3 regions of the Bradyrhizobium sp. USDA 4486 genome follow, and region 1 is predicted to be linked to each of the others. Evidence: predicted binding sites of a transcription regulator. Region 1 holds the regulator's gene; each other region holds the start of a gene.
What was found. Region 1 encodes LexA, which represses DNA repair genes until DNA is damaged. Its sites were predicted from a motif close to TGTTCNNNNTGTGTTCNG; they were not measured.
Positions count from the first base shown of each region.

Region 1 (10,236 bases):
GCCTCGGCACCCGTCGCGTATCGCAGGGTGCTAGGGAATGGCAGAGCCGGGCCGGCCGCAGCGTGTCTCGCAAGGGATTGCGGGAACTTGGCCGACGGGCCGAACCGTCGCGGCTGACGGCTTTGCGCCGGTGGGCTCCGGCCTTTGGCCCGCGACCGTCGAGACGCTCCGCGAATGGGCGCACGCTGAAACCGGCGCAGGGCGGCTGTTGCCGTGGGTCCCTGTCGCATTCGGCGGCGGCATCGCGTTGTACTTCGCGGCCGATCATGAGCCGGTGCTGTGGGTCGTTGCCGCCACCGCGGTCGCGCTCATGTCTGGCGCGGTTCTGTTGCGACGGAGCCGGTGGTTCGCGCCTGCGCTTCTGATCGCTGCCGTCGCGGCCGGCCTTGCCGTGGCGACCTGGAAGACGGCGCGCATTTCGCACACCGTACTGGCAAAGCCGCTCTATTCGGTATCGCTGTCGGGCTTCGTCGAGACCCGCGACATCCGCGAGCGCACCGATCGTTTTGTCCTTCGCGTCACCGCGATGGAGGCGCAGCGCAGCGACGTCAAGCTCGAGCGCGTGCGCCTGTCGGTGCGCAAAGGGACTGCGCCCGAGGTCGGCAGCTTCGTGCAGCTGAAGGCGCGATTGTTGCCGCCGATCTCGCCGGTGCGACCCGGCAGCTACGATTTCTCGCGCGACATGTTCTTCCAGGGTATTGGCGCGTCCGGCTTCGTGATGGGCGCGATCACGGCGTCGGTGCCGCCCGATACCGGCGGCCTGCGGCTGCGCTACGCCGCGTTCATGCAGGGCTTGCGCGATGCGATCGACGCGCGCATCCGCTCAACGCTCGAAGGCGACGATCGCGCCATCGCGACCGCGCTGCTCACCGGTCGGCGCGATGCGATCACGACGCCCGTCAACGACGCCATGTTCATCTCGGGCCTTGGTCATGTGCTGTCGATCTCCGGCTACCACATGGCCGTCGTCGCAGGTGTCGTGTTCTTCGCGGTGCGCGCGCTGCTGGCCTTGATTCCGGGGTTGGCGGCCGGCTTCCCCATCAAGAAATGGTCGGCCGCCGCGGCGCTGGTCGCTGCGGCGTTCTATCTGCTGCTGTCGGGCGCGGAAGTCGCGACGCAAAGATCGTTCTTCATGACGGCGGTGGTGCTGATCGCTGTGATGGTCGACCGGCGCGCCATCACCTTCCGCACGCTGGCCGTGGCGGCGATGATCGTGCTTGCGGTCGCGCCGGAAGCGCTTGTGCATCCGAGCTTCCAGATGTCCTTTGCTGCGACGCTCGGACTTGTCGCGCTGGTGCAGATCGGCATGCCGAACCTGTTTGCCTCGCCCGATCATTCCACGACCGCGCGCATCGCGCTGTGGGGCGGACGCGAGATCGCGATGCTGTTCCTGGCCTCGCTGATCGCGGGGCTTGCGACCACGCCCTACGCCGCCTTTCACTTCCACCGCGTCACGCCGTTCGGTGTGCTCGCCAATCTCGGCGCGATGCCGGTGGTCTCGGCGCTGGTCATGCCGGCTGGGCTGTTGGGCCTGCTTGCGGCACCGTTCGGGCTCGACGGCGTGTTCTGGTGGCTGATGGGGATCGGTATCGATTGGATGATCGCGGTCTCGCGCTGGGTAGCGGGATTGCCAGGCGCTGTCGGCCGCATCCCGGCATTCGGCATAGGCCCGCTGATCGCGGCGAGCCTCGGGGTCATCGTGATGGGCTTGTTGCGGACGCCGCTGCGCTGGTCCGGCGCCGTGGTGCTGCTGGTGGCGATGCTCTGGGGGCTGTCGGTGCGCCAACCCGACGTTTTGATTGCCGGGGACGGCCAGAGTATCGCTGTGCGTGGCAGGGACGGCCACCTGCATCTGATCAGGGCCAGCAAGGACGGTTTTCTGCTCAAGGAGTGGCTCGCCGCCGATGCCGATGCGCGCGATGGTGGCAGTGCCGCACTGGCCGACGGCGTGTCATGCGACGAGGCCGGCTGCCTCACGCCGCTCGCCGATGGGCGGCTGGTCGCGCTGTCCTTGCGGATCGATGCACTGGCTGATGATTGCAGTCGCGCTGCACTGGTGGTCACGGCAAGGCCAGCGCCGCCGGATTGCGCTGCGATGGTGGTCGACCGGCAGAGGCTCGCGGCGCAGGGCGCGCTGGCGCTGACACGTCGCGGCGACGGATTCGCGGTGCAGGCGGTGAAGGCGAGAGGCGCCGACCGGCCGTGGTCCCCGGCGATTGCGGGCGAGGCTGATTTCGGGGCGAGCCTTGCGCCGCCGGCTGCTCCCCGCAACCGGAACGCGACCCCGTCCGAGACGGACTTGCAGGCCGATGATTGAGCGTACCGGCTACAGGTACCAAGCCAGCACGGAGTCGAGGCCGGACTTGCCGACGACGGGCAGGGCCACCATCCGGCTCAGTCCGGCCGCGCGTGCCGCCGCGGCCGAGGTCGAGCGGTCATGGGAGAGATCATCGTTGATCGCGGGCATGCCGGTGGCCCAGGCGCCGCCAATGCTGCCGTCGCCCCTGGTGATGGACTTTTCGGCATAGAGCGCGGCAAGATCGGTCTGCGCGCTGCAATCGCCGTCGCGGAAGACCAGCGCGGAGCGGGTCTCGTTCGGGACCCAGATCTCGAAGCGTCGCGCAATCGGCGATGCCTGTGCGGAGAGGAAGGTCAGCACCCAGGTCTGGTCGGTGCCGGTTCGGTAGGGGATGCCGACGCCGAGATTGATGCCGATCTCGGCTGCATCCTCCCAGCGCAGAAAGCTCTTGGCGTTGTGCAGTTCCTTGATGATCAGCGGCAGGCCCGCTTTCCAGGTGCGTCCGGGCAGGCCGAAGCCGCGCGGAAACCTGGTGTGGCGGGAGTTGAACTCGAACATGTCGGCAGTGCCATAGTAGCCATCGACGAGTCCCATCTCGTGTGAGACGTCAGGATCATTGTGCCAGAGCTCGATCGCGCCGACATGCGCCTCGTCGTCGCCGCAGAACAGCACCATCACGGCTTGCAGGAATTCGCCTGAAAATACCGGCACCGCGACCCCACAGGTGAGTCCCGCCGCCAGCGCCTCATCAGTTCGCTTGAAATCGGAGTTGGCGAATTTGGTGAGAATCACCGGGTGGCCGCTCGCCCAGGCCTTGCCGGGAAGTCCCTCGTCATATCCGAAATTCAGATCCTCGCTCACAGCCTTGAACGCGGACAGCCCCTCGTCATAGAGGCCGCCGCCGAATTCCAGCCGCATGCGCGTCCGGTCCGGTACCCAGAGCTCAACGACGCGAATGAAGGTCTTCATCGAACGTGCCCGCCGCCTCGTGCCAAGACGCCAGCCAAGACACCAGCCGAGACAGCATCGGGCATTTACTTGCGGAGCGGACGGTCAAAATTCAGGCAGGACAGCGCAAACTTCGTGCGGCGGGAAGGCGGTGGGCTGACCTCGTCCGCCCGGATGTCGAGAGACGCAAGCCACACCACGTCGCCGGCCACGGCCGGCGATGGCGATCTCTCTTCCTGGCCCGGGCTGTCGGCCCGGGATATCTGCGTCAGCCGATCGGCAGACGCGGAGTTGCCGGCCGGTTCTCGGCACTGACCTGCGGCTTGTGCTCGCGCTCGCCAAGCGGCTGCGTCACGGGCAGTTGCAGCACAGTTGCTTGCTGGCCTTCGACGAGTTGCGTCACCAGCACGTATTTGCCGTCGGGGAACTCGATCGCATCATGATGGCGATCGGGAATGTGCGGATCGATCTTGCCGAACTTGCCGACGCGCGAGTTGACGGTGCGCGTCCAGATCCAGCGATTGTCGTAGCGGACGTTGTCGGCGAAGGCGAGCTCCGTTCCCGGCAGCAGGCAGACCGCGACTGTTGGATCGGCCGCGGAGGCAAAGCCGCGCGTCGAGGTGCCGCGGAAAGTTGTCGTCACGATCGTCTCGCCGACTTCGGCAGGGCGCGATGCGACGGCATGCAGGCTGTAGTCACACATCGTGGGTGCTCCTCATGCGGAGATAGCAACCCGCGCCTCTGTCTTACGAGGCGCAGGCCTCTATCAGAGTGGAAGCATCATAGCGTCTGCGCGGTTATAGGCAAATCTGCGGCTCGCCACCGCAGCATGCGATCACATTATCTTTCCCGAAGGCGCTAGGAACAAACCCTGCTTTCGCGCATTCGGTGGGCGCGTGTCAGCGGCCGGCGGGCGCCGACCAGCCGGAATATGGCCAGACCGATTGTGATGGCTGCGTGAGCGCATTGCGCGCGTTTCGGACTTGCTCGCTCGCTACCGTTTCCTTGGCGGTGTCCTTGCGGACATGGCGATGCGATGGTGCAGCAACGGCTTGCGACGTTGATCCCGCAATCAGCGCTGCGGCCACCGTGCTCAGGATGATCTTGCGCATGACGTCTCCTCGAACCTTCAAAAGCCATCCCGAAGCGGTCTGCTTGGTGCGGCGTGCCGAGGATGTAGCGTCGGAGCAGGGGCCGGATAATCTGAGCGAAACCAGAAAGACTATCCAGCGGGAGCGGACAATCATCCGCTCCGATCTCTGATGGCGATGCCGACCGGAGCGCGCGGACAGCGCGCTCAGGACTTGCGGTATCAGTACTTCCGATAAAGCCCGATCAGCTTGCCCTGAATCTTGACCCGGTTCGGCGGCAGGATGCGCACCTCATAGGCCGCATTGGCGGGCTCGAGCGCGATCGAGGCGCCACGACGGCGGAAGCGCTTCAAGGTCGCTTCCTCGTCGTCGATCAGCGCCACCACGATGTCGCCGGTGTCGGCGGTCTCGTTGCGCTGGATCAGCGCCATGTCGCCGTCGAGGATGCCGGCTTCCACCATGGAATCGCCGCGCACCTCGAGCGCGTAATGCTCGCCCGAGCCGAGCATGTCGGGCGGGACGCTGATCGTATGGCTGCGAGTCTGCAACGCCTCGATCGGCGTGCCGGCCGCAATGCGGCCCATCACCGGCACGGCGACGGGGCGCTCGCCCTCGTCGGCGGGCGGGCTGGACGTCGTCCTCACCTTGCCGAGATTGCCTTCGATGACGCTCGGCGTGAAGCCGCGGCGGTTGCCGGCCGCGGCCTGCAGCTCGGGCAGCTTGATGACTTCGATGGCGCGGGCGCGATTGGGCAGGCGGCGGATGAAGCCGCGCTCCTCGAGTGCGGTGATCAGGCGATGGATGCCCGACTTCGAGCGCAGATCGAGCGCGTCCTTCATCTCGTCGAAGGAGGGCGGCACGCCGCTTTCCTTCAATCGCTCGCTGATGAACCGCAGGAGCTCGTATTGTTTGCGCGTTAACATCTCGACCAAAATCCCCCGGTTGATGTCGTTCGATTCCGAGACGCTGAATTCAGCGATAAGCCGCTACATGCTCGAAACAAATCATGAACGGACACTATATGTTCGATACATGTTCCGCAACTGCTTAATTTACCGTGAACGCGACAAAGTTCGCGCCACGCGTGTAGCCGGCGCGTTCAGACCGGCAGGCGCAGCACCTCGCAAGGCGTGCCCGCTTCGGCCTTCGGCGCGAACGGCGCGCGCACCAGAAGTGCCTGTGCCGCAGCGAGATTCGCAAGCAGTGAGGAATCCTGGTGATTGACGGGAACGGCGATCAGCGTGCCGTCGTCGCGCGTCTCCAGCCGTGCGCGCAGATAATCCTCACGCTGGTCGTTGGCGCCGACGTCGCGGCCGAGCACCGCCCGTTCGCGGCGATGGTGAATCACGGAACGGCCCGACAGCGCGCGAATCAGCGGCACCATGAACAGGAAGGCACACACATAGGATGACACGGGATTGCCGGGCAGCCCGATCACGCGCATTGCCGCCAGGCGTCCATGCATCATCGGCTTGCCGGGCCGCATCGCGATCTTCCAGAATGTGATCGCGATCCCCTCGGCCGTCAGTGCCTGCTGGACCAGATCGTGGTCGCCGACCGAGGCGCCGCCGGTGGTGATCAGGATGTCGGCGCCGCTCTCGCGGGCGCGGCGGATGCCCGCCGTGGTGGCGTCCAGGGTATCGGCGGCAACACCGAGATCGACGGTATCGGCCCCCTCGCTGCGCGCGAGCGCGTGAAGGGCGTAGCCATTGGAATAGACGATCTGGCCGGGGCCAGGCGTGGCGCCCGGCATCACAAGCTCGTCGCCGGTGGCGAGGATCGCGACTTTCGGGCGGCGGCGGACGGGCAGAAGCGGGTGATTCATGCCGGCGGCGAGTGCAAGGTCGCGCTCGGTCAGCCGGATGCCCTCGCGCAGCAGCACGTCGCCCTCGCGGAAATCGACGCCGGCCGGGCGGATGTGCCGTCCCGTCACTGCCGCTTCCTTGATGGTGATGCGCCCGCCGTCCACGACCGTGTCCTCCTGGATCACGACCGCATCGGCGCCATCGGGAACGACGCCGCCGGTGAAGATCCGCACGGCTTCGCCGCTACCGACCGATCCCGCAAACGGCCGGCCCGCCGCGACCTCGCCGATCACGGTGAGCTGGGACTCGGTTGTCGCGGCATCGGCCGCGCGCACCGCATAGCCATCCATCGCCGACATCGCCTGCGGCGGCTGCGTGCGCTGCGCAGCGACGTGGCGGGCGAGCACGCGGTGGAAGGCGTGGTCGAGGGCGACCATCTCTTCAGGCAGCGGCTCTGCGCCGGCAAGCACCGCGGCAAGCGCGTCAGAAACCGGCATCAGGGCCACGGGTGAAAACTCCAGCTACGCCCGTTCGGGCAAATCGGCGGCGAGAGTTCTAGCCGAGTGCAGGCGCAGAGGCAAAAAGGCGGTCGCGCAGGATGATTCATCCTGTGTGATCCGCACTGCAGTGAAAGACTGACGTCAAATCCGCCGCGGCATGATCCGGAAGGCGAGACAGACCGGTATGAGGATGGCCATGGCGAGGATGAGAAGGACGAGCGCCACGGCCAGCATCGGTCAACTCCCCGGCTGCTCGTCCGGACTGACGTCCGGCGCTTTGGGACTCTGATCCTTGTCGGGCAGCGGATCGGCTTGCGATTTCAGGTCGGCGGCCTTGCTGATCAATTTGGCGGAGAGCTCAGAATCCGAGGTGGTTCTGGCGTATTTCATCAGCAGCGAGGCCTGCTTGGTGAGGTAGGTTTTGCCCAACACGAGGATGAGTCCGATGTAGAATTCCCAACAGAGTAATGAGTCCGCCCGCGAACATTCGTTCCGGGAACTCCGTACAAAATTGCACAAAGTGATTTGGTTCCTCATTCTGCGCCAAATTAGTTCCAGCACCGGCTGACCCGGTAACAGGCCGAACCGCACCGAACGTCAAACCCCGAGTGCTTTCAGTGCGTTCCCGACATCGGTGGGCGAGGTCACGTGCACCGCGGTCAAGCCACGGGCGCGGGCCCCCTCGATGTTCTCGGCAAGATCGTCGAAGAACACGATCCGGTTGGCGGGCACGCCGATGGCGGCCACGACATGGTCGAAAGCCTCCGCGTCCGGCTTGCGTAGGCCGATGCTGGAGGACAGGTAGATCTCTCGGAAATGGCCAAGCAACTCGGCATATTCTTTCGAGAAATAGTCCACATGCGGCCGGTTGGTGTTGGAGAACGCGTAGAGCGGCATCTGCCTTGCCGCACGCGGCAACAGCTCGGCGATATCAGGCATCTCGCCGGCGAAAATCGCGTTCCACCCCTCCAGGAACTGCGCATCCGAAATGCCGATCCCGAGTGAGGTGCGCAGCGAGGCGAAATAGTCCTCGTCGCTGATCTTACCGAGCTCGTGCAGCCGGTAGGCCTCATCGCGCACGTAGCGCGCGACGATGGCTTCGGGCTTGCAGCCGGCATGTCCCGCCCAGCAGTCGATCGCCTTGGAGAAATCGATGTCGAGCACCACGCGCCCGAGATCGAACAGAAGCGCATCGGCGCTGCCGGGAGAGAGCGAAGTCACCTGCATCCTTTCATTCAGTACCGGTACGGGTCATGGTCGAACAGCGGGAACGCGCTGAACACGCTCGGCGCATTTGTCGCGGTCGCCGGATGCAGGCAGGACTTGTTGACCTCGGCGAACGACGTGGCGCCCAAGAGGCCGAGGCAGCGCAGCACCTCGTCCTCCAGTAGTTCCAGCATTCGCGTGACGCCAGCTTCGCCCGCCGCCGCCAGCGCCCAGCATTGCAGCCGGCCGATGCCGACGAGGTCGGCGCCCGCCGCGATCGCCTTGACGATGTCGGTGCCGCGGCAGAAGCCGCCGTCGACCATGATCTTGGCGCGGCCCTTCACGGCATCGACGATCTCAGGGAGCACGTGCATGGCCCCGCGGCCGTGATCGAGCTGGCGCCCGCCATGGTTGGAGACGTAGATCCACTCCACGCCATGGTCGAGCGCGATCAGCGCATCTTCGGCGGTGGCGATGCCCTTGACAATCAGCGGTATCTTGAATTTGTCCTTGATCATCTTCACGGTCCGCCACTCCAGACCCTTCTGGAAATCGCCGCCGGTGGCGCGCAGGCGGCTTTCGCGAACATAGCGCTTGGCGATGTCACGCTCACGACGGCTGTAATGGGCGGTGTCGACGGTCAGGCAGAATGCGGCATAGGCGTTTCTCTCGGCGCGGCTGACGACATCGGCGACAAAGGCGTCATCGCCGCGGACATAGAGCTGGTAGAGGCGCAGTGCATCGGGAGCGGACTCGGCGGTCTTCTCAAGGCCAGGCTCCGACACCGAGCTCAGCATGTGCGCCGCGCCGAAGGTGCCCGCCGCGCGCGCGACGCTCGCGGCGCCATCCGGGTCAAAAATCTCGAGGGCCGCCGCCGAGACCGAGACCACAATGCGCCGCAACCGCATGGCGCTGGACGAGATCGCCTTCCGGCCGCGCGTGCTGCGTGACGTCCGCAAGGTCGACGGCTCGGTCGAGCAGTTCGGCCGCAGGATGCGGCTGCCGGTGGTCCTGGCCCCGGTCCGCCGACGATGTAGTCCCAGGCGTTCTGGTTGAGGTTGGCACGCGCCTTCCGGATGAATTCATGCAGGTTCTGGAACGGTTCATTGCTGGCGCCGAGCTCAACGTTCCGTTCCGGCCGGATGCGGGGTGCTTCGTTCATTGTTATCCTCCCGAGAATTTGAAGCCTTGTCTCATCGCCTAGCCCGTCCGGCCCTGCAAAACCATCCTAAAATCGCATAGCTGCGAGGCGTGGCCGGGCCAACCCGATTCCGCTTTGCGTGAACGGTTTCGGAACGTTGCCAAAAGTTTAGCTCGCCGGCCAAGGCTTTTTGGGAGAGATTTTTGCGATGTACCCGCCAGCCTGGCGGCCCGGCCATCAAGAAACCTGAATGGTATTGTGAGAAGCGGGCTGGATCGCCATTTGCATGGCGGCTTCCAGACCTCCAACAGAACCGCCAGCTAAGAAGGCCCTCCATGCGGAAATCCCTGCTGTTCCCCCTGGGCGCGCTCACCGGAGCGTGTCTGACCCTTCTGGTCGCGAGCCCCCATGGCGGCGTGTGGGCGGCACGGGCGGCAGCGAGTGCGGATGATGCCTATACCCAGCTCAATCTGTTCGGCGAGGTCTTCGAGCGCGTGAAGGCGAGCTACGTCGAGAAGCCGGACAATTCCAAGCTGATCGAAGGCGCGATCACGGGCATGGTGACAGCGCTCGATCCGCATTCGCGCTACATGAACGACAAGGCCTGGACCGAGATGCAGGAGACTACCTCCGGCGAGTTCGGCGGCCTCGGCATCGAGGTCACGATGGAGGAGGGCCTCGTGAAGGTCGTCTCGCCGATCGACGACACGCCGGCATCCAAGGCCGGCATCATGTCCGGCGACCTCATCAGCAAGATCGACGGCGAGGCGGTGCAGGGCATGACGCTCGAACAGGCCGTCAACAAGATGAAGGGGCCGGTCGACACCAAGACCAAGCTCACCATCATGCGCAAGGGGGCGGATGCGCCGCTAGACGTCGCGATCACGCGCGAGATCATCCATGTGCGCCCGGTGCGCTTCCATGTCGAGAACGGCGACATCGGCTATATCCGCGTCACCTCGTTCAACGAGCAGACCACCGACGGACTGAAGAAGGCGATCGCCGCGATCTCCAAGCAGGTCCCGCAGGAGAAGCTCGTCGGCTACGTGATGGACCTGCGCAACAATCCGGGCGGCCTGCTCGACCAGGCCGTGTCGGTGTCGAGCGCATTCCTGCAGCGCGGCGAGGTCGTCTCGACCCGCGGCCGCAATCCAGAGGAGACCCAGCGCTTCACCGCGCATGGCGGCGACCTCACCAAGGGCAAGCCGCTCGTGATCCTGGTCAATGGCGGTTCGGCGTCGGCCTC
Region 1 is NZ_JBSRZV010000001.1:1,999,966-2,010,201, forward strand. It holds gene ACVWY3_RS09805 (ComEC/Rec2 family competence protein) at 38-2,317, shown strand; gene ACVWY3_RS09810 (GAF domain-containing protein) at 2,327-3,268, opposite strand; gene ACVWY3_RS09815 (hypothetical protein) at 3,516-3,950, opposite strand; gene ACVWY3_RS09820 (hypothetical protein) at 4,147-4,359, opposite strand; gene lexA (transcriptional repressor LexA) at 4,560-5,261, opposite strand; gene ACVWY3_RS09830 (molybdopterin molybdotransferase MoeA) at 5,438-6,649, opposite strand; gene ACVWY3_RS09835 (hypothetical protein) at 6,881-7,075, opposite strand; gene ACVWY3_RS09840 (HAD-IA family hydrolase) at 7,241-7,870, opposite strand; partial or broken gene ACVWY3_RS09845 (alpha-hydroxy acid oxidase) at 7,879-8,721, opposite strand; gene ACVWY3_RS09850 (alpha-hydroxy-acid oxidizing protein) at 8,756-8,905, shown strand; partial or broken gene ACVWY3_RS09855 (alpha-hydroxy-acid oxidizing protein) at 8,870-9,011, opposite strand; partial or broken gene ACVWY3_RS09860 (S41 family peptidase) at 9,326-10,236, shown strand, end outside.

Region 2 (10,236 bases), 4.8 Mb from region 1:
GGAAGTTCGGCCTGATCGAGGCCAACCGCCGTCGCCTGATGTGCCTGTCGATGTTCTGGCACTTCCTCGACGTGGTCTGGATCGGCGTCTTCACCTTCGTCTATCTCCTGGGAGTTCTGCGATGAGCACCGATACCCACGCAGCCGGCGCGCACGACCATCACCACGGCGACGGCCACGCCCACGGCACGTTCTCGACCTATATGCTCGGCTTCGTGCTCTCGGTCGTGTTGACCGCCATCCCGTTCTGGCTGGTGATGAGCGGTGCGCTGCCGAGCAAGCAAATCACCGCGCTCGTGATCATGGCGTTCGCGGTCGTGCAGATCGTCGTGCACATGATCTACTTCCTGCACATGAACACCACCTCCGAGAACGGCTGGAGCATGATGGCGCTGATCTTCACCATCGTCATGGTGGTGATCGCGCTGTCCGGTTCGCTGTGGGTGATGAACCACCTCAACAGCAACATGATGCCGGTCCACCAGATGACGGGAATGAAGTGAGCGACGCGGGAGCCGTGACGGGCAAGGCAAAGGGGAGGCGCGGCGAGGCTACGCGCCCCTCCCTGTGGCTCACGGCCCTCTCGCTCGCGGCTTTCGTCGTTCTGATCGCGCTCGGCGTCTGGCAGGTCGAGCGACGCGCCTGGAAGCTGGCGCTGATCGACCGGGTTGAGCAGCGCGTCCATGCCCCGGTCCAGCCGATCCCCGCGCCGGCGTCATGGTCTGCGGTCACCGCCGCGAAGGACGAATACAGGCACGTCAGCCTTGCTGGCCGCTTCCTGCACGACCGCGAGACGCTGGTTCAGGCCGTGACCGAGGAAGGTCCGGGCTATTGGGTGCTGACGCCGCTTCAGCGCGATGACGGCACGCAGGTCCTGGTCAACCGCGGTTTCGTGCCGACCGAGCGGCGCGACGCATCGACGCGCCAGGCCGGCAATCCCGACGGCGAGGTCGAGATCACCGGCCTCCTGCGCATGACCGAGCCCAAGGGCGGATTCCTCCGAAACAACGTGCCTCAGCACAACCGCTGGTATTCGCGCGATGTCGCGGCGATTGCGGCCGCACGCCGCCTCACCAACGTCGCGCCCTTCTTCGTCGACGCCGACGCCGGATCACAAACCGCTGGCGGGCCGATCGGCGGATTGACCGTGATCCGCTTTCCCAATAACCACCTGATCTACGCGCTGACGTGGTTTGCCCTGTCCTTCATGCTGGCCGGCAAGCTTTTTGTCACATTCGGCGGCGGGCTGTTCCGCCGCAAGCGCTTCGTCCACGAACCGGCTGGCGGCCCCGATGCCGCCGCCCGCAGGACGGGATCAGATGCTGGAACGATCGTCGAACAGGCCTGACGACGGAACAACGCCGACGCTTGCCGCTGGCGCCGTCACGCTGCGATCGCAGGCGGACGCGCGCGGCGAGCTGATCGGCGCTGCGCCGACCGATGACGAAACCAACCGCAAGAACATGGCGCTGCTGATCCAGCTGCGCTGGACCGCGGTGATCGGCCAGATCGTGACCATCGGCGGCGTGCATTTCTGGCTCGGCATTCCCCTGCCCCTGGAGCGAATGGGCGCGGTGATCGGTGCGCTGGTGCTGCTCAATGTATCCAGCCTGATCTGGGTGCGCCATCGCGCCGCGATCTCCAGCAACGAGCTGCTGGTCGCCTTGATGCTCGACGTCGCTGCGCTCACCGCGCAGCTCTACCTCAGCGGCGGCGCCACCAATCCTTTCACCTCGCTGTTCCTGCTCCAGGTGACGCTCGGCGCGGTGCTGCTCGATGCGCGTTCGACCTGGTCGCTGGTCGCCCTGACCTGCGCCAGTTTCGTCTGGCTGACGATCGCCTATCGCCCGCTCGACCTGCCGCCAAACCCGCTGAGCGAAACCTATACGCTCACCGTCGCCGGCATGCTGCTGGGCTTCGTGCTCAATGCGGTGTTGCTGGTTGTGTTCGTCACCCGCATCAACAGGAATCTGCGACAACGCGATGCGCATCTGGCGGCGCTCCGCCAGCACGCGGCCGAGCAGGACCACATCGTCCGCATGGGCCTGCTCGCCTCCGGCGCCGCGCATGAGCTCGGTACACCGCTGGCCTCGCTGTCGGTGATCCTCAGCGATTGGCGCCGCATGCCGGATCTTGCCGCCGACCAGGAGCTCGCCGAGGACCTCTCGGAAATGGAGACCTCGCTGCAGCGCTGCAAATCCATCGTCACGGGCATCCTGGTGTCGGCGGGCGAAGCGCGCGGCGAAGGCTCCTCGCCGACCACGGTGACGGCGTTCGTCACCGCGCTGGTCGAAGAATGGCGCGACGCGCGCTCGGCGCGGACGCTCTATTTCGTCAACACCTTCGGCGAGGACGTCGCGATCGTCTCCGACATCGCGCTGAAGCAGGTGATCTTCAACGTGCTCGACAACGCCTATGAGGTCTCGCGCGACTGGGTCGAGCTCGTGGCCGAGCGCGAGGGCGACAATCTGGTGCTGGCGATCAGCGACCGCGGCCCGGGCTTCGCGCCGGAGATGCTGGCGCAGCTCGGCAAGCCCTATCAGTCGAGCAAGGGCCGCGCCGGCGGCGGGCTCGGCCTATTCCTGGTGGTGAACGTCGTACGCAAGCTCGGTGGCACCGTGACCGCCGAGAACCACAGGAAGCGCGGCGCCACCGTGCGCCTGACGCTGCCGCTCGCAACGCTCGCGATCGGAGGCAAGTTTGACGCCTGACCGCTCGCTCATTGTCGTGGAGGATGATGCCGGCTTCGCGCGCACGCTGAAGCGCTCGTTCGAGCGCCGCGGCTACGAGGTTGTGCTGGCGGCATCGATCGAAGAGGTCCGCAAGGTGCTGGAGGAGCGATCCTTCGGCCATGCCGTGGTCGATCTCAAGCTCGGCGGCGCCTCGGGCCTCGCCTGCGTCGAGCTGCTGCATACGCACGATCCGGAGATGCTGATCGTGGTGCTGACAGGCTTTGCCAGCATCTCCACCGCCGTCGAAGCCATCAAGCTCGGGGCCTGCCACTATCTCGCCAAGCCCTCCAATACCGACGACATCGAGGCCGCTTTCAACAGGGCCGAAGGCAACGCCGAAGTCGCGCTGGACACGCGGCCGACCTCGATCAAGACGCTGGAATGGGAGCGCATCCACCAGACCCTGATCGAGACGGATTTTAATATTTCGGAGGCAGCGCGGCGATTGGGGATGCATCGCAGGACGCTGGCGAGGAAGCTCGAGAAGCGGCCGGTGAAATAGGCTATCGCGCAGCGCGGCCGTAGCCCAGGATGGGCGAAGCGATATCCGGGCTGCAAAAATGACCGGCCTGCTTCTGCATCTCGCCTCGCGACGTGACAGTTGAGGTCAACACCGTCCTGATCGAAGCGCGCATTGACCTCGATGCGGCAGAGCTTCACGCGCGAGATCAACTTGGTCATTTGTGCGAGAGCTGCCTTGCGCACCTGCCTTCTCCCGGTTCACGGGGACCGATGATCCCAGGCCGCACACAAGCAAAAGCCCGGCCGAACGGCCGGGCTTTTGATGTGCTTGCGCGTAACGAAGCTGCTTACGCGGCCTCGTCAGCGACGGTGGTGTCGTCGCCATCGGTATCGTCGGTATCGCCCTCGGCATCCGTATCGGCCTCGCCCTCGGCAGCTTCGGCCTTGGCATTGGCGCGGCGCGGGCTCTTGGCGAGCTGAGCCTCGATCTCCTTGACCGCTTCGGTCTCGGTCGAGTGCTGCACCACCGCGATCTCGCGGGACAGACGGTCGAGCGCCGCTTCATAGAGCTGGCGTTCGCTGTAGGACTGCTCCGGCTGCGACTCCGAGCGGTAGAGGTCGCGCACGACCTCCGCGATCGCGACGATATCGCCCGAATTGATCTTCGCTTCGTATTCCTGGGCGCGGCGCGACCACATGGTGCGCTTGACGCGGGCGCGGCCCTTGAGCGTCTCCAGCGCCTTCTTGACCAGCGCGGGCTCGGACAGCTTGCGCATGCCGACATTGGCGACCTTTGCGGTCGGAACGCGCAGCGTCATCTTGTCCTTGATGAAGTTGATGACGAACAGCTCGAGCTTCGCGCCGGCGATCTCCTGCTCCTCGATGGCCAGGATCTGGCCGACGCCGTGAGCGGGATAGACCACGAATTCGTTGGCCTTGAAGCCCTGACGCTGGGTCACGACCTTCTTTTCCTCGACCTTCGGCGCAGCAGCGGCCTTCACGGCCGGCTTGGCGGCAGCGACGGGAGCCTTGGCAGGCGCAGCAGCAACGGGGGCCTTCGCGGCGGGCTTCGCAGCATGAGCCTTAACAGCAGCGGACTTGGCAGCAACAGGCTTGGAAACGGTCGCTTTCGCGGCCGGCTTGGCAGTCTTGTGAGGCATTGCGCTTCTTTTGTTCTTCGAGGACTTTGCAGCCGGCGCCTTCGTCGCGGTCCGACCCTTGGATGCGCTACGGCTGGCCGCGGCGACTTTTTTGGCCTCCTTATGGGAAGCCCTCGCTGAAGTACTCTTTTTACGCGTTTTCTGTGACACAGCCTGCGCGCGGAAACTGCCACGCCCCTGTTCGACATTTTGGTTTCACGGGAACCCAGAGGGGCCAACGGGGCTGACGGGGTTCGGCTCAATGTGCCCAATATAGCACATTTCCCGCAAAAATCAATGATTTAGGGGCTTTTACGACTGGTTTTCGGCGCCGACGAAGGTATTAGGGTTAAGTTTGGCCCTGATTCAGTCTCCGGAGCCGGGGTTCGGAGAAAAATATTTCTCGAACTTGCCATCCATCCCGTCGAACTCCTTGGCGTCGGCGGGTGATTCTTTCTTCTGGGTGATGTTCGGCCAGCTCTTGGCGTATTCGGCGTTGACCTCGAGCCACTTTTCCAGGCCCGGTTCCGTGTCCGGCTTGATGGCGTCGGCGGGGCATTCCGGCTCGCACACGCCACAATCGATGCACTCGTCCGGATGGATGACCAGCATGTTGTCACCCTCGTAAAAACAATCGACCGGGCAGACCTCGACGCAGTCGGTGTACTTGCACTTGATGCAGTTTTCAGTGACGACGTAAGTCATCCAACGCTCCGAAAAGCTCTTTTAAAAGTCGCGGCTTGCCTAGCGCGGATGGCCCGGCGCCGCAAGGTCGGGAAGGCCCGATCATGACCGCTTTATGTGATTGATCGACCAAGAAATGAATTGGCGGCGCAATTAATTGCGTTTTGCTTCGCTCAGCTCCTCGTAGAGCACGCGCGCCGAGGCGGCATCGCCGCGGCGCTCGTTGAAGGCGATGACCTTCAACACGCGCACGGTGCGATCGAGCGCGATGGTGAGGACATCACCGATCTTGATCGCATGGCCTGGCGATTTTTCGCGCGCGCCATTGACGCGGACGTGGCCGGACTCGACGAGCTCGGCCGCGGAGGTGCGCGCCTTCACCACTCGCGCGTGCCACAGCCATTTGTCGATGCGCTGCCGGTCGGTCGTGGCTCTATTCCTTCTGACGCGCTCTCTTCACGCGAACCGCTCCGCATTTCGCTTGAAAACGCTATGCTACTCCTTCCGCCCCGACAGCTGCTCCTTCAGCGCGGCGAGCTTGGCGAAGGGCGAGTTCGGATCGATGGGACGATCGCGCTCGCGCGGGGCGGCGCTCGAGGCGTAGGGACGCAGCGAGGGACCGGACTCGCGGTCGCGACGATCGCGGCCCTTGTCGCGGTCGCGGCCGCCGCGGTGCTCGCGCTCGCCGGGCTTGCCCTTGTTGCGATCGCGATCCTTGCCCTCGAAGCGGCGGTTGTTGTCGCCCCGCTGCTCGCGGCGCTCGCCGCCGCCTTCGTCGCGGCCCTCGCGGAAATCCCTGCCATCCCGGCGATGACCGCCGTGACGATGACCCGGCTTCGCGCCTTCGGCGGCTCCGCCGGGCGCGGCGCTCGCTGCAGCGGGCGCGCTGCCCGCTTCAGCACCGGCCTGCGGGCGCACCTGGTTGTGGTGACGCTGATGGCGATGGCGCTCGTGGCGCGGCTTGCGATCCTCGTGACGGCCGCCGGGACGCCAGACCTCGACGAGCTCGGGCTCGGCAGGCGCAGCCGCATCTGCAGATGCGGCAGCTTCGGTTGCAGCGGCCTCGGCGGGCGCGGCTTCGAGGCCGCTTGCCTCAGTTGCCTCAGTGGGCGCAACGGCTTCTTCCGCCGGCGGCGCGATGCCCGGAGCGTCTTCGGGCGTGACGGGAGCCTCGGGTGAGGCTTCGACCGCCGGCTCCTCGTGCGCAGGCTCGTCGTGCTGCTCCATGCCGGGCGCGTCTTCAACGGTGACGGCTTCAGCAGAGGGCGTATCAGAGGCGGCTGCCTCGGCCGGCAGACCGGCGACGGCTTCAGCGGCGATCTCGGTCGAGGTCTCCGCGCTGCCTTCACTGGGCGGCGTTTCGGCTGCAACGGTCTCCGCAGCAGGCGCCGCCGGCTTCACCGGCAGCGGCGGGCGCTTCTCCATGCGATAGCCGAGCGCGCGCAGCACGGACGCAAAGTCCTCGCCGGCGGAGCCGGTGAGCGAGGTCATCGCCTGCGTCACCACGAAGCTGCGGCCGTCGAACGCGCCAGCGGGCTTTTCGCCGGGCGAGTTCTCGCGCCAGGCCAGCGCCGGGCGGATCAGATCGGCAAGACGCTCCAGGATGTCGACGCGCACGGCGCGCTCGCCAGCCTGCTTGTACCCGAGCACGCGATAGGCATCGCGCGGCAGAGATTTGTCGACCGGGAACGAGGTGCGGCCGGACGAAGCCAGATGCTGCGCGCCCGAAAGCGAGGACAGATCGACATTGTCCTGCTTCAGCGCCCAGAGCAGCGCGGCGAGCGCGCGTGCGGCGGGCTTCAAGAGGCCGGGGAAATAGATGTGATAGGCGCCGAAGCGGACGCCGTATTTGCGCAAGGTCGCGCGCGAGGGCTGATCGAGATCCTTCAGCTCGCTCGCGATCTTCGGGCGCTCGAGCACGCCGAGCGCCTCGACCAGCTGATAGGCGATGCCCCGGGCAATGCCGGTGACGTCCTCGGCCTTCGACAGCTCGAACATCGGGCCGAGCAGCTTTTCGATATGCGTCTTGAGCCAGAGCTCGAGCCGGGCCTGCACCTTCTCGCGGGGGCCGCCGGTGAGGCGCTCGTCGGAGATGATGCGGATGCGCGGATGCAGCGCGTCGTCCGCGGCAGACAGCCGCGCCACGGCATCGCCGGTCCAGCGGATGATGCCTTCCGAGGTCAGCACGAATTGGTCGTCCGGCGCATTGCCCAATTTCTCGGCGCGCGCATTGATCTCGCCGGCGAGCACCGCTTGCGCTGCAGCCTGCAAGGCTTTCGCATCGGAGCCGGCCTCCGCCGCATCCGGTGCAAAGGTGAAGCCATCGAGGCGGCCGATGACATGGCCTTCGACGATGACTTCGCCGGTCTTGCCGATTTCAGTATTCAAGCTCGTGTTCTCCCGCAGGCGGCGCATCAATACACTGGTCCGGCGATCAACGAAACGCTCAGTCAAGCGTTCATGGAGCGCATCCGATAATTTATTTTCGACCTCCCGCGCGATCCCCTGCCAGCGTTCGGGGTCTTTCAGCCAGTCCGGGCGGTTGGCAACGAAGGTCCAGGTGCGGATCTGCGCGATCCGGGCCGACAGCGTATCGATATCACCGTCGATGCGGTCGGCCTGGTCGACCTGGGCTGCGAACCAGGAATCGGGGATGCAGCCCTTCTGCATCAGGAAGCCATAGAGCGTCGTCACCAGCTCGGCATGGGCCGCCGGCGACAGCTTTCGGTAATCGGGGACCTGGCAGGCCTCCCAGAGCCGCTCCACGGCGGCCTTGCCATGCGCGATATCGCGCACCTCGACGTCGCGGGCGGCATGGTCGAGCACGCGCATGTCCTCGGCAACAGGGGCGCGCGTCAGCGCGTCATGGCCGGGGGCAAGGTTCAGCGACACCTGGAGCGCGCCGAGCGAGGAGAAATCCAGCTTCGAGTTGCGCCATTGCAGCATCTTCACGACATCGAAGGTGTGGTTCTGGAGCGCGTTGACGAGCTCGGGCTCGAACGGCGCGCAGCGCCCTGTCGTACCAAAGGTGCCGTTGCGCGTGGCGCGGCCGGCGCGGCCGGCGATCTGCGCGAACTCGGCCGGGGTCAGGCGGCGGAACTGGTAGCCGTCGAACTTGCGGTCGGAGGCGAAGGCGACGTGGTCGACGTCGAGATTGAGGCCCATGCCGACCGCGTCGGTGGCGACGAGATAGTCGACATCGCCGTTCTGGAACATCGCCACCTGCGCATTGCGCGTGCGCGGCGAGAGCGAGCCCAGAACGACGGCAGCGCCGCCATGCTGGCGGCGGATCAGCTCGGCGATGGCGTAGACCTCGTCGGCGGAGAAGGCGACGATGGCGGTGCGGCGCGGCTGGCGTGTGATCTTGCGATCGCCGGCGAATTCGAGGCTGGACAGGCGCGGCCGCGTGATCATGGAGGCGCCGGGCAACAGCCGCTCGACGATTGGGCGCATCGTCGCGGCCCCTAACAGCAGCGTCTCGTCGCGGCCGCGGCGATTGAGGATGCGGTCGGTGAAGACGTGGCCGCGTTCGAGATCGGAGGCGATCTGGATCTCGTCGACGGCGAGGAAGGAGACGTCGATGTCGCGCGGCATCGCCTCGACGGTGGAGACCCAATAGCGCGGGTTCTTCGGCTTGATCTTCTCCTCGCCCGTGACCAGCGCGACGCTCTCGACACCCGCGCGGTCGGCGATCTTGTTGTAGACCTCGCGCGCCAAGAGGCGCAGCGGCAGCCCGATCATGCCCGAGGGATGCGCCAGCATCCGCTCGATGGCGAGATGGGTCTTGCCGGTGTTGGTCGGCCCGAGCACCGCAGTGACGCCAGCGCCGGGCGCGCGCTCGGAAGCGAAGGGGGAGGAAGAGAAGGCCATGTCTATCGGATTAGGTAATGGCGATTTGGGCGAATGTCAGTGCTGGATGGGGCGTGTTGGGGGCTGATGCCTGTCGGCTCCGTCTCCGGTCGCTGGGCTGCCGCGCCACCCTCCGCTGTCATGCCCCGGCTTGACCGGGGCATCCAGTGCCGCGGCCTGTCCGCTCAACCACATCCGCCTCGGCGGACTGGATCGCCCGGTCAAGCCGGGCGATGACACCGGGCGCGTCGGAGCCGCCTTCCCAAACCTCGCGCAACTGTCTCACTTTGCGACGCTTTTCCCGTTCTCTTTAAGCTTCGGAACGACTCTAGAACGAATCGCGGCCGAATCGCTGACTCCCCGTTGAGTCCTGTTACGTTCACGCAACATGTCGCGGGACTCGTTTTGCGTGTGCACTAGATGGAGTTTTGGTGTGCCGCACAAGCGACGATTTGAGGACGGAAAGGCTCAAGTTGGGGACGGCGCCGAGTCGAATCAGAATCGGGGCGGAGTCAAACGGATTCGCAATTCTCGAGCCCTCGAAACAAAAATCGAAAACAACCCCATGCACAGTAGCAGCGCCTCGCGCCCATCTGGCGGGGTGGCGGCGGTTAAGAGGTTGAGATAGCTGGTGTTCTTACCCTCCCCTGAAGGGGGAGGGTGGGCAGCGGGAACTACTGCGTCTTCGCCACGCGCGGGGGCTGGGGCGAGGTGATGAAGCTGGTGGCTTCCAGCATCGCCGGCCCCAAGGGGGTCGGAACCTTCAGCCAGAACGGGACCAGGATTCGCGTGCCCGCCACCGGGGCGAACGCGATCTCGATATTGCGCTGGGCGGCGAGATATTTGATCACGGGGCGGTCGGGGATGTAGCCGGCCACGGGCACGAAATAGAGCGCGCAGACCACGACCGGGCCCCGGTACCCCTTCTCCGCCTTCACCGTCTCCATGCGCTTGAAATCGAGCTTGAGGTCGTAGCGCATGCGGCCGTCGAACACGGGGGCGGCGTTGTGGCAGGCCTCGGGCGTGACAGGATCGCCGGTGCCGGGCACGCGGAGCAGCGAGGCCGTCATTGGGTCCCAGACGCCGCGGCGATGCGCGTCGGTGACGACGATGCGGTCAGGATCGACCGGCGGCTCCGGCACGATGCCGAACTCCTTCACATTGCCCTTGTCGAGCGTTATGCGGATCTCTTCGGTCTTCTTCGAGGTGGTGGTGGAGGCCTGGTAGCCGGTCGCAACCAGCGCGCCGTTGACGACGCGCCCCTGCGAGGCGCCGGTGCCGGACCCGCCCGCGAACGACTTCAAAAGCCCGGTGGTGCCGCCACTGGCCGCGGCCGCGAACACGTCGTCGCCGATATCGATGTTCCAGGCG
Region 2 is NZ_JBSRZV010000001.1:6,805,832-6,816,067, reverse strand. It holds gene cyoC (cytochrome o ubiquinol oxidase subunit III) at 1-125, shown strand, start outside; gene cyoD (cytochrome o ubiquinol oxidase subunit IV) at 122-502, shown strand; gene ACVWY3_RS32140 (SURF1 family protein) at 499-1,347, shown strand; gene ACVWY3_RS32135 (ATP-binding protein) at 1,319-2,710, shown strand; gene ACVWY3_RS32130 (response regulator transcription factor) at 2,700-3,233, shown strand; gene ACVWY3_RS32125 (CarD family transcriptional regulator) at 3,541-4,353, opposite strand; gene fdxA (ferredoxin FdxA) at 4,699-5,037, opposite strand; gene ACVWY3_RS32115 (RNA-binding S4 domain-containing protein) at 5,170-5,427, opposite strand; gene ACVWY3_RS32110 (helicase-related protein) at 5,512-8,886, opposite strand; gene ACVWY3_RS32105 (DUF3108 domain-containing protein) at 9,540-10,236, opposite strand, start outside.
Region 2: ACVWY3_RS32110 (helicase-related protein) is a predicted target of LexA. The motif match lies at 9,168-9,185, and genes of this name have one in related genera.

Region 3 (10,236 bases), 3.1 Mb from region 1:
GTCACGTAGCTTCCGCTTTTTGTACCAGTCCTTTCGCCAAGGCCGGGCAACCCGCGTTCTGTCTGGTTTGGGACGGCGCCTCCTTTCCACGGCTCTACTATGTAGAACGCCACGCAGCCAGGTTCGTCGAGTGCCTCTTTCCGCTGATCGGGCATGCTTATGCTGCCGCAGGCTATCACTTCGGACCATACAAGCAGGCTAACCGCATCAAGTGGGACCTCGGTGTTGCGGGCAAGTTGATGGCCTACATCGCGCTCGGTTCGGCCGATGAAAGCATGGTCGAGGTGTTTCAGGAGCTCTATGAAAAGCACTTTAGTATGTTCACGGAGCCAGTCGGTCGTTGCAGCGAGGACGCCGCGCTTGAGCCTGTCCATGCGTTCTTCGATGCCTGTGTGCTACGGTTAAAGGCCAAAGCTCCCGCAGATGTGCTTGCATCCTTTCATTGCTTCCAAGAGCGTCTGCTCGTTAGCAAGCTGGCGAGTGCTATACAGAGACATTCGAGGTTTCCCGCGCGCAATCTGTGCATAGTCGGTGGCTGCGGTCTCAACATAAAATGGAATAGTGCACTACGAGCTGCCGGCTTGTTCGATGCTATCTGGGTGCCACCCTTTCCGAATGACAGTGGCTCGGCAATAGGTGCTGCTTGCTCCGCGTTGGCGGCGGACCAAGGTTTTGTACCATTGGAATGGTCCGTCTATAGTGGTCCAGCCGTGGAACGAGGCGACATGCCGCCCGGATGGGGCGGCTCACCATGCAGCATGCGTGAACTTGCAACCATTCTCGCCAGCAACAAACCCGTCATTTTTCTTGCCGGCCGCGCGGAGCTTGGACCTCGGGCTCTCGGTAGCAGAAGCATACTGGCCGCGGCGACATCGCCGCAAATGAAGGACCGTCTCAACGACATCAAACTTCGCGAGCACTTCAGGCCTGTAGCGCCAATATGCCTGGAGGATCGGGCGCCGGATATTTTTAGTCCCGGAACGCCAGACCCTTACATGCTTTTCGAGCACCTAACACGAGCAGAATGGCGGGATAAGATCCCCGCTGTTGTGCATCTCGACGGATCTGCGCGATTGCAGACCATTTGCAGGACCTCTCGGCACAAGATCGCCGAACTTCTCGTCGAATACGAAGGCCTCACAGGCATTCCACTACTATGCAACACCAGCGCCAATCACAATGGACGCGGCTTTTTCCCGAATGCGGCATCTGCCTGCCAGTGGAATCGCGTTGACCACGTGTGGTGCGACGGCATGCTGTGGACGAGACGCGAGGGCGGCGACTGAGCGCTGGTCAACGGCATCTTTCTCTCTAAGCGCGGGGCAGTGGGACCGTACGCCGAGTCATATACCTCCGCGAAAGGCCACCTAGTTTGACGAACGCGATAGCAGGCCCCCGCGGTAATCCTACGAGAAGCGGCGGCGCGGTGATCGCTAGATGAGAAGGAGCGGCTTGTTGCAGCATCGCTGCAGCTCGGTGCCAGTGTTTCCGAGGCAGCTCGCATGGCCGGCCTTCGTCTCAGCCAGCTATTCAGGTGTCGCAAGGAGCATTGCAGGCACGCTGAAGCGAGGTCGAGATTGGGTCGTCTGTGCCACTGCGGGAAGTGGCCGAAGCGCCATTGACGACGATGGCAGCGCGTCGAGGAGATTGCTGCTCAAAATGAGCAATTTGAGCAGTCCTTGAGATCAAGCATCTCAACCTTGATCCGTTGGGCACTCCGGACAAGTATCACCGATCGAGGCGTAGTATGTCGTCGATGGCAGCTATGGCCTCGTCAGGCGAGAGGCCGAAGGCCGGTTCTTCGCGCGCGATCCGACGGGCGCGATCACGCGCATGCGGATCGGCACGATCTTTCATCCAGTCATGGTCTTCGCACTCGCGAATAGCGCCCGCGTCCTGGAGGACACTACGCGCCCAACCTTCGACCCTCCGGCTCGCCTCCTCATCATCTGCATGTCGATCACTCCCGCCAGGCCGGACGAACCCGGATCGGTCGTGTCCCGTCCCGGCCGGCTAGCACAAGGCAGGGATTCGCAACCTATTCCCACCGTCTGTGGTCGGTGCGGCTACTTTTCCAGGCCGGCCTCTTCACGAAGTTGGTCAATTAGCTCGGACGCTTCGGCCTTGGTGAGCGTTTTGCCCGTCGGGTCGGGCTTATGCGCCTGCTCGCTGAGGGTCCTCAGATAGGACTGCTGGGCGCCGGTCATTGGATCATCGCCGGAAACCCAGTCCTCGGGGTCTTTTTGGGTATTGTCCGCCATTTGAACCTCCTAAGAGTTTGCCTCCCTCAACGTTTAAGTTGATTGTGTGTTCCGTTTTTGTTCTAGTGGCCTCATTCGAGGTTGAGAGGCGAGAAATGCCGAACATTGACTTCATCCGGAGTGAAATCGAGCTCATGCACGCGCAGGTGGGCCGGCAGCGCAGGGAGATCCTTCTGCTCCAGCGCGCGGCATTGCCACCTCATCAGCCAAAGCCCTGCTCAGCGCATGCACTCCAAGATCGAAAGTCTCTCCGCCCAGCGCGACGCTTTGAAGAAGCTTCAGCGGGGCCGGTCAAGGGCAAGGTGCTTGGTGGTCGGAGATGGTGATGAGTGAGCTGAAGGCCTTCACCGACAGCACCGACGGCGCGCCATTTCTCAAACCATTGGGGAAGTCAGGCGCGTCGGCGTGCTATGAGGCCGGTGCTGCATCATGCAGGGAGGCTTCGCGCGCAGTCAGAGAGTTGCCGTGCTACGGTTTTCGAAGTGCCTGATTCAGGATCATGGCGAGGCGTACCCCCGCCTTGCTCAGCTGTAGGGCGGCATCATTTGTCGCCGTTGTGACGTAATCGTCGGTCAGGCGAAAGCTTCCGCGCGGGTTCGGGGAGGGGAAGGGCGCCATAAGCGTCGTCTTTCGAAATCGCAAAAGCTTCCTTCGCCCAGTCGGCGGGCCCTCCGGTCTGCCACTGCGTCTGCTGCTGCTTGGTGATATGGCCAATCAGGTCAGAGGCGATCGTTCGCGCATCCGGACCAAGTTGGATCACGAATTCGGTGTCCCAAAAGTGATGCAGATTGCCGGCGCTCAGGCCGGCGGCCGAGACGCGCTTGTCGTTGCCGCCACGATCGTGATCGTCGGAGCTGTGAAGCGGTTGGTGCACATCGCCCACAAAGTGAAGCAGGAATTTCAGGGCCACCACGCGCTCCTCGGCATCGGTCGAGGGGTGGGCAAGTTCCGCCGAAAATTGCTCAATCTTGTCGACAACGCAGTCATCCTTGTCGCCATCTGATGCGGGCTTGCCGCTGGGCAGCGCGGGATGATTGAAGCATGCCTGATCGAGGTTCGGCGCCGAGACCTCAATGTCGACAAAATGCCATTGCCGCGTGCGCTCGCGGGAATTGTCAATATTGGCATCGCGGTACTTGTCAGCCCATGTCGCGGCCGAGGCAATGTCATGGCCGGTCAACGAGTCGGTATCCGCGGCCAACAATGCGTTCACGCGCTTTCGCACGTCAGGCTCCAGGAAAGACTGGGCAACCAGAGCGACCACTTGATGACCCTCGTCACCCCAGGCGCGGGCACTGTCGGTCTGAATGCAGTTCAGGAGCGCGCCACAGGCGAAAGCGGTAAGGCTCAGGGCAACTCGCATGGATCGAATCCTTTCGAGAAAAACAGACAGCAGTGAAAAACCGATAACGACGCATCTATTGCGCCGGAAAATCACGTCAGAAAGTACTGGGTAATGTCGCCCTTGGAACCGTCGACGTACCGCTTAAGCCAGTCATCATTCAAATCAATATGCCCCTGGAAGACCGGCTTTCCCTCGAGCTTGTTCTTCGCCTGCCAGGCGCGATACCGGTAGTGATCGTACACATCAAGAATGTGCACCGCATAGGCCTGCGCCAGTTTCTTGTCGCCCCTAATGATGAGCATGTTTTCATCATTTTCGTAGGAGGCCTTGTAGCCAAGGTTATGACTTCCCGTGACAATGGTGCAGTTGTCCGAGAGCGGGTCGATGACGACGACCTTGTCGTGGACGATGGCAGTGCCGAGCTTGAGGATCTCGGCCTCAAAATCTCCGAGTGCCGTTCCGGCGCCGAGATTGCTCGCGCGCACGATATGCGTGTGGCGCTCGTCATAGACATAAGGCTTCCGCGCCGCGGCTTCCTCCGGGGTTTCGTCCTCCTCCTCGCCGTCCTCCTCCTTCTTTGCCTGATAGCCGGGCATGGCGGTGGGATCGCTGATGGCTCCGACGACCAGAAGATTGGGATTGGTCTCGCCGGCGCGCCGTGCGGTCTCAATGATGCTGTAGAGGCCACCGCGCGAGGGCAGAAAGGCAAGAAAGAAGATGGCCTGCTCAGCATGCGTCATCAGATTGAACAGCTCATCGAGGTCTGGCGGCGCCCTCTTGATGTTCCGCGTTTTCGCTTTTGTATTCGGAGATAACCAGAGACGCGCCTGCGACGAAGTCAGGTTGGCGGCGACCGGCTTCTGATCTTCGGTGCGCAGCTCTTCACCCTGAACATTGCTCCCACCGGACGCGGAGGGTGGATCGGGGTCATCGATCTCATCATCGTGTAATCGTTGCCAATAGGCGCGGTATCCCTCCGCGATGTCGGCATTCTCGATGATAATGGAGTTGTTTGTCTGGCCGCAGAGGCCGAGCGATGTCCAGTTGGTACTGCCGGTCATAACCGCCTGAGCGTCACCATGACTGTCGAGATAGATCGCGAACTTGTTGTGGCCAATATGCCGATTGTTGAAGAGGCGGTTCTGCACTTCCACCTTGTTGGCCTTGAGCTTGGCACGCGCAGGAGCGTTCCGCTTATCCCATTCCCCGGTATCCCGATCTGCACTCGAGTTCGAGAGGATTATCCGCACGATCGCCTTATTGCGGATCAGAAGGTCGATCAGCTCGGGATCGTCCAGTTCATAGAGCGCGAGCAATACCTTGCCGCCGCTCTCAAGAGCCCGGTCGATCATGCTCTTGAGAAACGAGATCAGATCGCCGGACAGATATTCCCGTATTGCACTATGCTGATCCTCCACCTCGGCGGTCAGGACATCCTTGTTGAAGTCCTTGTTCTCTTCCTCAATGGCGTGCCTCAGCCACTGTCCGGCAATAATGCCATTGTTGAAGGCTGCCTTCACATCCCCGTAGTCGGAGGTGATGAGGATAGTGTTGGTCTCCACAGCGTCGCCGAGATAGCCTAGCGGGATGACCGGACCGTCATAGGTCTTCTTCTGTCGAGCCGGCACCGGCTCCAGCCCGTCGGCCATGCGGCCGACCGGCCGGATCTCATATTTGACCCTAACGTTGTCCGGGCGGCGCTCGGCCCGATCCCGGCGGCGGCGCAAGGTCAGATCGCGCCAGTTGGTCTTCTGAACGGGCCAGACGCCCGTATCCTGCTCTTTCCAGCCATGGTTGTGCTGCCCCTCAAAGGGCACCCAGGCAGACAGGGCCCGCCGCTCGCCCGTGTCGGGATAGACCCGGACGATGTCGAAGCCGAGACAGCCGGGGATCATTTCTTCCACGTCCCAGGCGATGAAGGCGACCTCATTATTGCAGTACGCGACTGCACGCGTGATCCTACCCACCAGCCCCTCCCGTTGCTTTGCCGAGCCAATTGTTGCTGCAGTATGTGACAATCGCAAGATGTGTCACAAAAATTATTCGCTCGCGGCGACGGGACTTCCCTCTCCAGCAGGCAAGCCCAACGTACGGCAACCAGGCTGACGCTATTGTCTTGGGCAGGCTGTCCTTCGAGGTCGCCATCACAATGGCTTGTGATACGACATCCAGCACCTGAAGCGATCGGGCTTGCTCGACCGTGCCCAGCTGTGGTCTTGGTATATAGAATCCCTCGCCATTCAACTTGACCTGAACAGCGGCGCCGGCGGACACGCCTCGCTGCACGACAAAAAGTCGACGAGGCGTGCTTACCCTCGCTCACAATGAAGAGCTGTGGCCGGTATGGCTGGACCGAGTAGTTTTGCGCTGCGATCAGCTCGCCAAGAGAATAAAGATGCCTTCGGGGCCGAAGCGGGATAATTCTTTTCCTTCAGGAGACGCAGCATTCGCAGCGTATATTGAAACTTGTTCATAGTGCAGAACACACGCGCCGAGTTGAGGGTAGTGGCGTCGTCGAAGGTCAGCCGTCGCCCCCTGCAATCCCGTCTCGCCTGCGTCCAGCTGTGTCGCTGCTGCATTTGGCTTTCGTGGTGCGGATCAACCGTTCACGCTCGGTCGGCGGCATCTGGAAGCAGGTGCACCATCTCAATCGGCCAATTGAGCTCGTGAAAATATTCGACAAGCTTCGGAATCGACCAGCTTTCGCATCGCTGTCGTGAATTTCTCATGATTGAGGTTATTGATCGTGCATTGCGAGAAGCCGCCCGCGTAGGAGACGGTTGGATTGAGCGCATAGTTGCTCGGGCCCGACGGGGAGAAATTGAATGTACCCCCGGCATTTCAGAAAAATGTGGGCTGGCGAGCACGTCGCCATAGCCGACAAACGACATCGGTGCCCATTGGCTCGCGCGCACCGCATTGAGTAGGATTTGCTTGTTGCTGGAGTCCCAGATTGCTTGGTCATAAGCGTCGGCCTTGTCCACGAGCTCGGCCCGTGTGCACGCGTTGCACGTCAGCGTCGCGAGAAAGAGCCCAGCCAGAACTGAGATAGACATGGATGCGATGACGTTCATCCCCATAGTTGGCCGCCCTGTACTTAAGATATGGAACGCGCTTAAATTGCAGCCTGAAAGTATTCATCTCGTTTCGGCGCAGTCCAACCCTTGGCGAGTTCGCTTCTCCCCGGACGCGCTCCTCTCTTCCGCGCCCACATCTATGAGCTCGATCCCAGGGCCCTGAAGCCGAGCGAGACGACGGCCTCGCGATCCCGTCCAGCGCAGCCTGCAATCGCACAGATGAAGGGGGCCTATGCCCTGAAGAGAGCCCCTCTCGAGGAATTGCAGGTCGTAAAGGCTGCCAAAAAAGCGAAAGCGACAAAAAAACAAAATCCACCGGCTTGGCCGGAGTTGCTATAAGGGCCAATCCCGACTTATGGTAGCCGTAGTCCAAGGGTGTGGAGAAAAGGCTGTGAGAGCACTCTGGCTCGCGTGGCTGATAATCGTTGCGTCCGTTTCGCAGGCTTGGCCCTGGGGACAAGAAGTGCATGCTATTGTAGCCGAAATCGCGCAGCGACGGCTCGACGTTGGTACGATCGCCAGGATCAAGACCTTGCTCGCGCTGGAAGTCCCGGCTCTTGACCCGCCGAGCATATCCCTCGCTTCCATTGCTAGTTGGGCAGACGACTACCGCGCCGATCACAAGGACACGGCTGACTGGCATTTCGTCGATATACCTGATAATCGATCGACCTATGATCCGGCCGCTGACTGCAAGGACGGAAAGTGCGTCGTCGAGCTTGTCGTTCGCTTTCGCACGATCCTCGCTGACTGCTCGAAGCTCCCAGCCGAGCGGCTTCAGACGCTGAAATTCATCGTTCATTTTGTGGGCGACGTGCATCAGCCCCTGCACGCTACGGATCGTTGGGATGCCTACAACGACAAGGATGATCAGGGCGGAAATTTCGTGCTGCCCGTCGAATGCGACAAGAGCTAACGAGGATTGCGAGGCAACATTTCCGGGACAACCAAGCACGGTGCCGCAATACGATATGAACCGAAGCCTGAAACGGCCGGGCCAGTGGCCCGGGCGGGCACAGCCCAGTCCAGGCGCTCATTTTTGATTTGGAGGGTAGGATGCTGCTCAACGTTACTGACTATCACGGCAACCTGATTGCGATCGACCCAAAAAGGGTCATCAAGTTGCGGGCTGCGTCGCTGTCCGACGAACCCACCGACACGGTTTTCATCGACTACGCATCGAACGGGACCTTCGCGCGTGGGACCCTGCCTACGATCGCCCGCCTGTTCGGCACCTACATCAAGCTGGCGGCCTTCCATGCCCCGGACGGCCAGGACATCTACGTGAACAAGGATGGCGTTGCCTCGGTCGGAGTCGATGACCGTTACGCCGGCAGCGCCGTCCTCGTCGTTGCTGTCGAATTTGAAAACATCCGCGTGCCCGCCAGAAACAAGATTGCCGTGCGCGAGAGTGTCGGGGAAGCTGAGGCTATTCTCGGCGCGGCGACCCTCGTCTGATCTAGACAACAATAGCCTCCGATTTCTACTTACTGAAAGTGCGGAGAACGTATCCCATCCGGTGTTCTACCCAAAGTTGACTGCTTACTTGTCCGCGATAAGTTGCCCCGAAATAAAGCTAGGACCTCGCCCCTCCCAATACGCTGTTCACGGCCATTGGAAATGTCCCACATCGTGTCCGGCTGGGGCAGGTGGTTCTCGCACGTTGCGGGCCACCAGCTCTTAATAGCCCCGGCGATCCATAAGGATTGCTGCCCTTCGTGACACCGACCAATGTATGTGGACCCTCGACGATGGGTTTTGGGCGCGACCTTACGCGACGAATTTCAATCGGAAAACTGGTCTACTCGAACCGCCGAATACGATCGTTAAGCTCTGATACGTCGGTACTGATCGACCTTCTGCTCAAGCTCTTCTTCGAAATGAGAGTAAACCGAAGTTTGACGTGTCGGCGCGGACACTGGCGCCCACGCGTCCGAGTGAGCCCGACGCGCTGCTTCGGAGCGCGAACCTTCTGAGGGAAGCTCAGCTCTCGGTCCGCTTGCGTTGCTTAAAGGTGGGAAACTACCATACGCGCGTGAATATGTCCGCACCCTTCAGCTTGCTAGGTTTCCCTTTGGTGTCAACGTAGAACAGCGTCCAAGATGTTGGCATCTGAGATCCTTTGATTGTACCCACCCAGCGAGTGAAGGAATTGCACTGGGCAAAAGTGACAACAAAATACAAGCCGGTTGGACTAACCGATCCCGATGCAGGATACGGTATGCCTTGGCAGGCAAATCCTTGGGCATGGTTTGTGAAGGTCCCTTGTAGTGCCCCGCCATTGGCAGACCAAACAAACAGTTCAGAGCCGCGTTCATTTTTCCAGTAAGAGGGGGCAGGAAGCCCCTGCGCCATGGCCTCGGCGGAAAGCAACACGGATTGAACGAGCAGCAAAAGTCCTAGAAGTCTCTTCATATTGAAGCTCCAAAACTGACCTGCAACACCAGATAGTCTCGTACAACCTGAAATGACGTTCGCTGCTCATATCGTGCATTCGGCAACAGAATGCGGCGCGCATGCCCCAACTTACGCTGGATGGCGGCGCACAGTTGGGCTCAGTTGAGTCTTACACGCTCTTACTTCCCACATGTTTTATGGCGATGGCTTAGCCCGCTACTCGGCTCTTTGACGTTTGCGCCGAATAATCTTTGTGATCGGGAGTTGGAGAGCGACTTTGGCCTGGACTCCTCCTCAAGGCATCGATCGCGTGTCTCTACTGCGGCTGAGTTAGGCCGAGCACTCGTCGAGGGCGAGAAGATTGTCATTCCAGACCCCATCGGCATGAGTCTGAATGAATTTCCGTCCCGAGGGGCTTTTTCGCACGGCAACCCAGGCCGTCGAATTGGCGTTTTGCGTATAGAACCGATGGTACTTGTTCTCGATAGAGTGGACGACGTTCTCCACCTTGTCCCGCCATCGTCCTCCTTCGGGCTTGGGTCCACCCACCTCAGTGATGTGTTCATGCGGGCTCATGCGGTTCGGCTTGTGAACACAATCAATACGGTAAGTGGCCATGATCTTACCTCCTTCCAAGTGTTGGACCGCGAGAATATCATCCATCGGCGCGATCAAGCCCTATGTCGCTAAGTGAGGGGCTTAGCGTGCGGGAGCTCCTGCGACTGCGTCGCGCACGTCCTTGATCGTCAATTCAGGTGACAGCGGCAATACCGAGAACGATGGCAGCTGGTGTGCCACGCAATGTTTTCAGGACTGCGTGATCCAATTTTCATTGCTAACACGACGTGATGCAGATATTCGGCGAAAATCTCTTCTGGTCGCAGCGAATCGTTATCGAACTGGCATTACGCAGCATCGCCCTAATTGCTTGCTGCGATCAGCAATGTGCGGCGGCTTGCGCGGCTTCCACGATCACCGGTATATGACGATGTTTTGCTTACAGGTGAAAACAAATGGCTGAATCTCGCATCTTTGCTGTTTGCGTCGCGGCCCTAACGGTTCTGTTTCTCTCTGCGCCCGCGCGAGGGCAGCAGGCTCAGCCGGCACAGAGTGACGGACAGAGCCCTGCGCCGTCTGGCGCTGGCGCCCCTCAGAT
Region 3 is NZ_JBSRZV010000001.1:5,108,720-5,118,955, reverse strand. It holds gene nodU (nodulation protein NodU) at 1-1,286, shown strand, start outside; gene ACVWY3_RS24365 (DUF3072 domain-containing protein) at 2,067-2,261, opposite strand; gene ACVWY3_RS24360 (S1/P1 nuclease) at 2,803-3,624, opposite strand; gene ACVWY3_RS24355 (phospholipase D-like domain-containing protein) at 3,696-5,573, opposite strand; gene ACVWY3_RS24350 (S1/P1 nuclease) at 7,075-7,599, shown strand; gene ACVWY3_RS24345 (hypothetical protein) at 7,740-8,141, shown strand; gene ACVWY3_RS24340 (avidin/streptavidin family protein) at 8,706-9,098, opposite strand; gene ACVWY3_RS24335 (DUF3892 domain-containing protein) at 9,411-9,698, opposite strand.
Region 3: ACVWY3_RS24365 (DUF3072 domain-containing protein) is a predicted target of LexA. The motif match lies at 2,309-2,326, and genes of this name have one in related genera.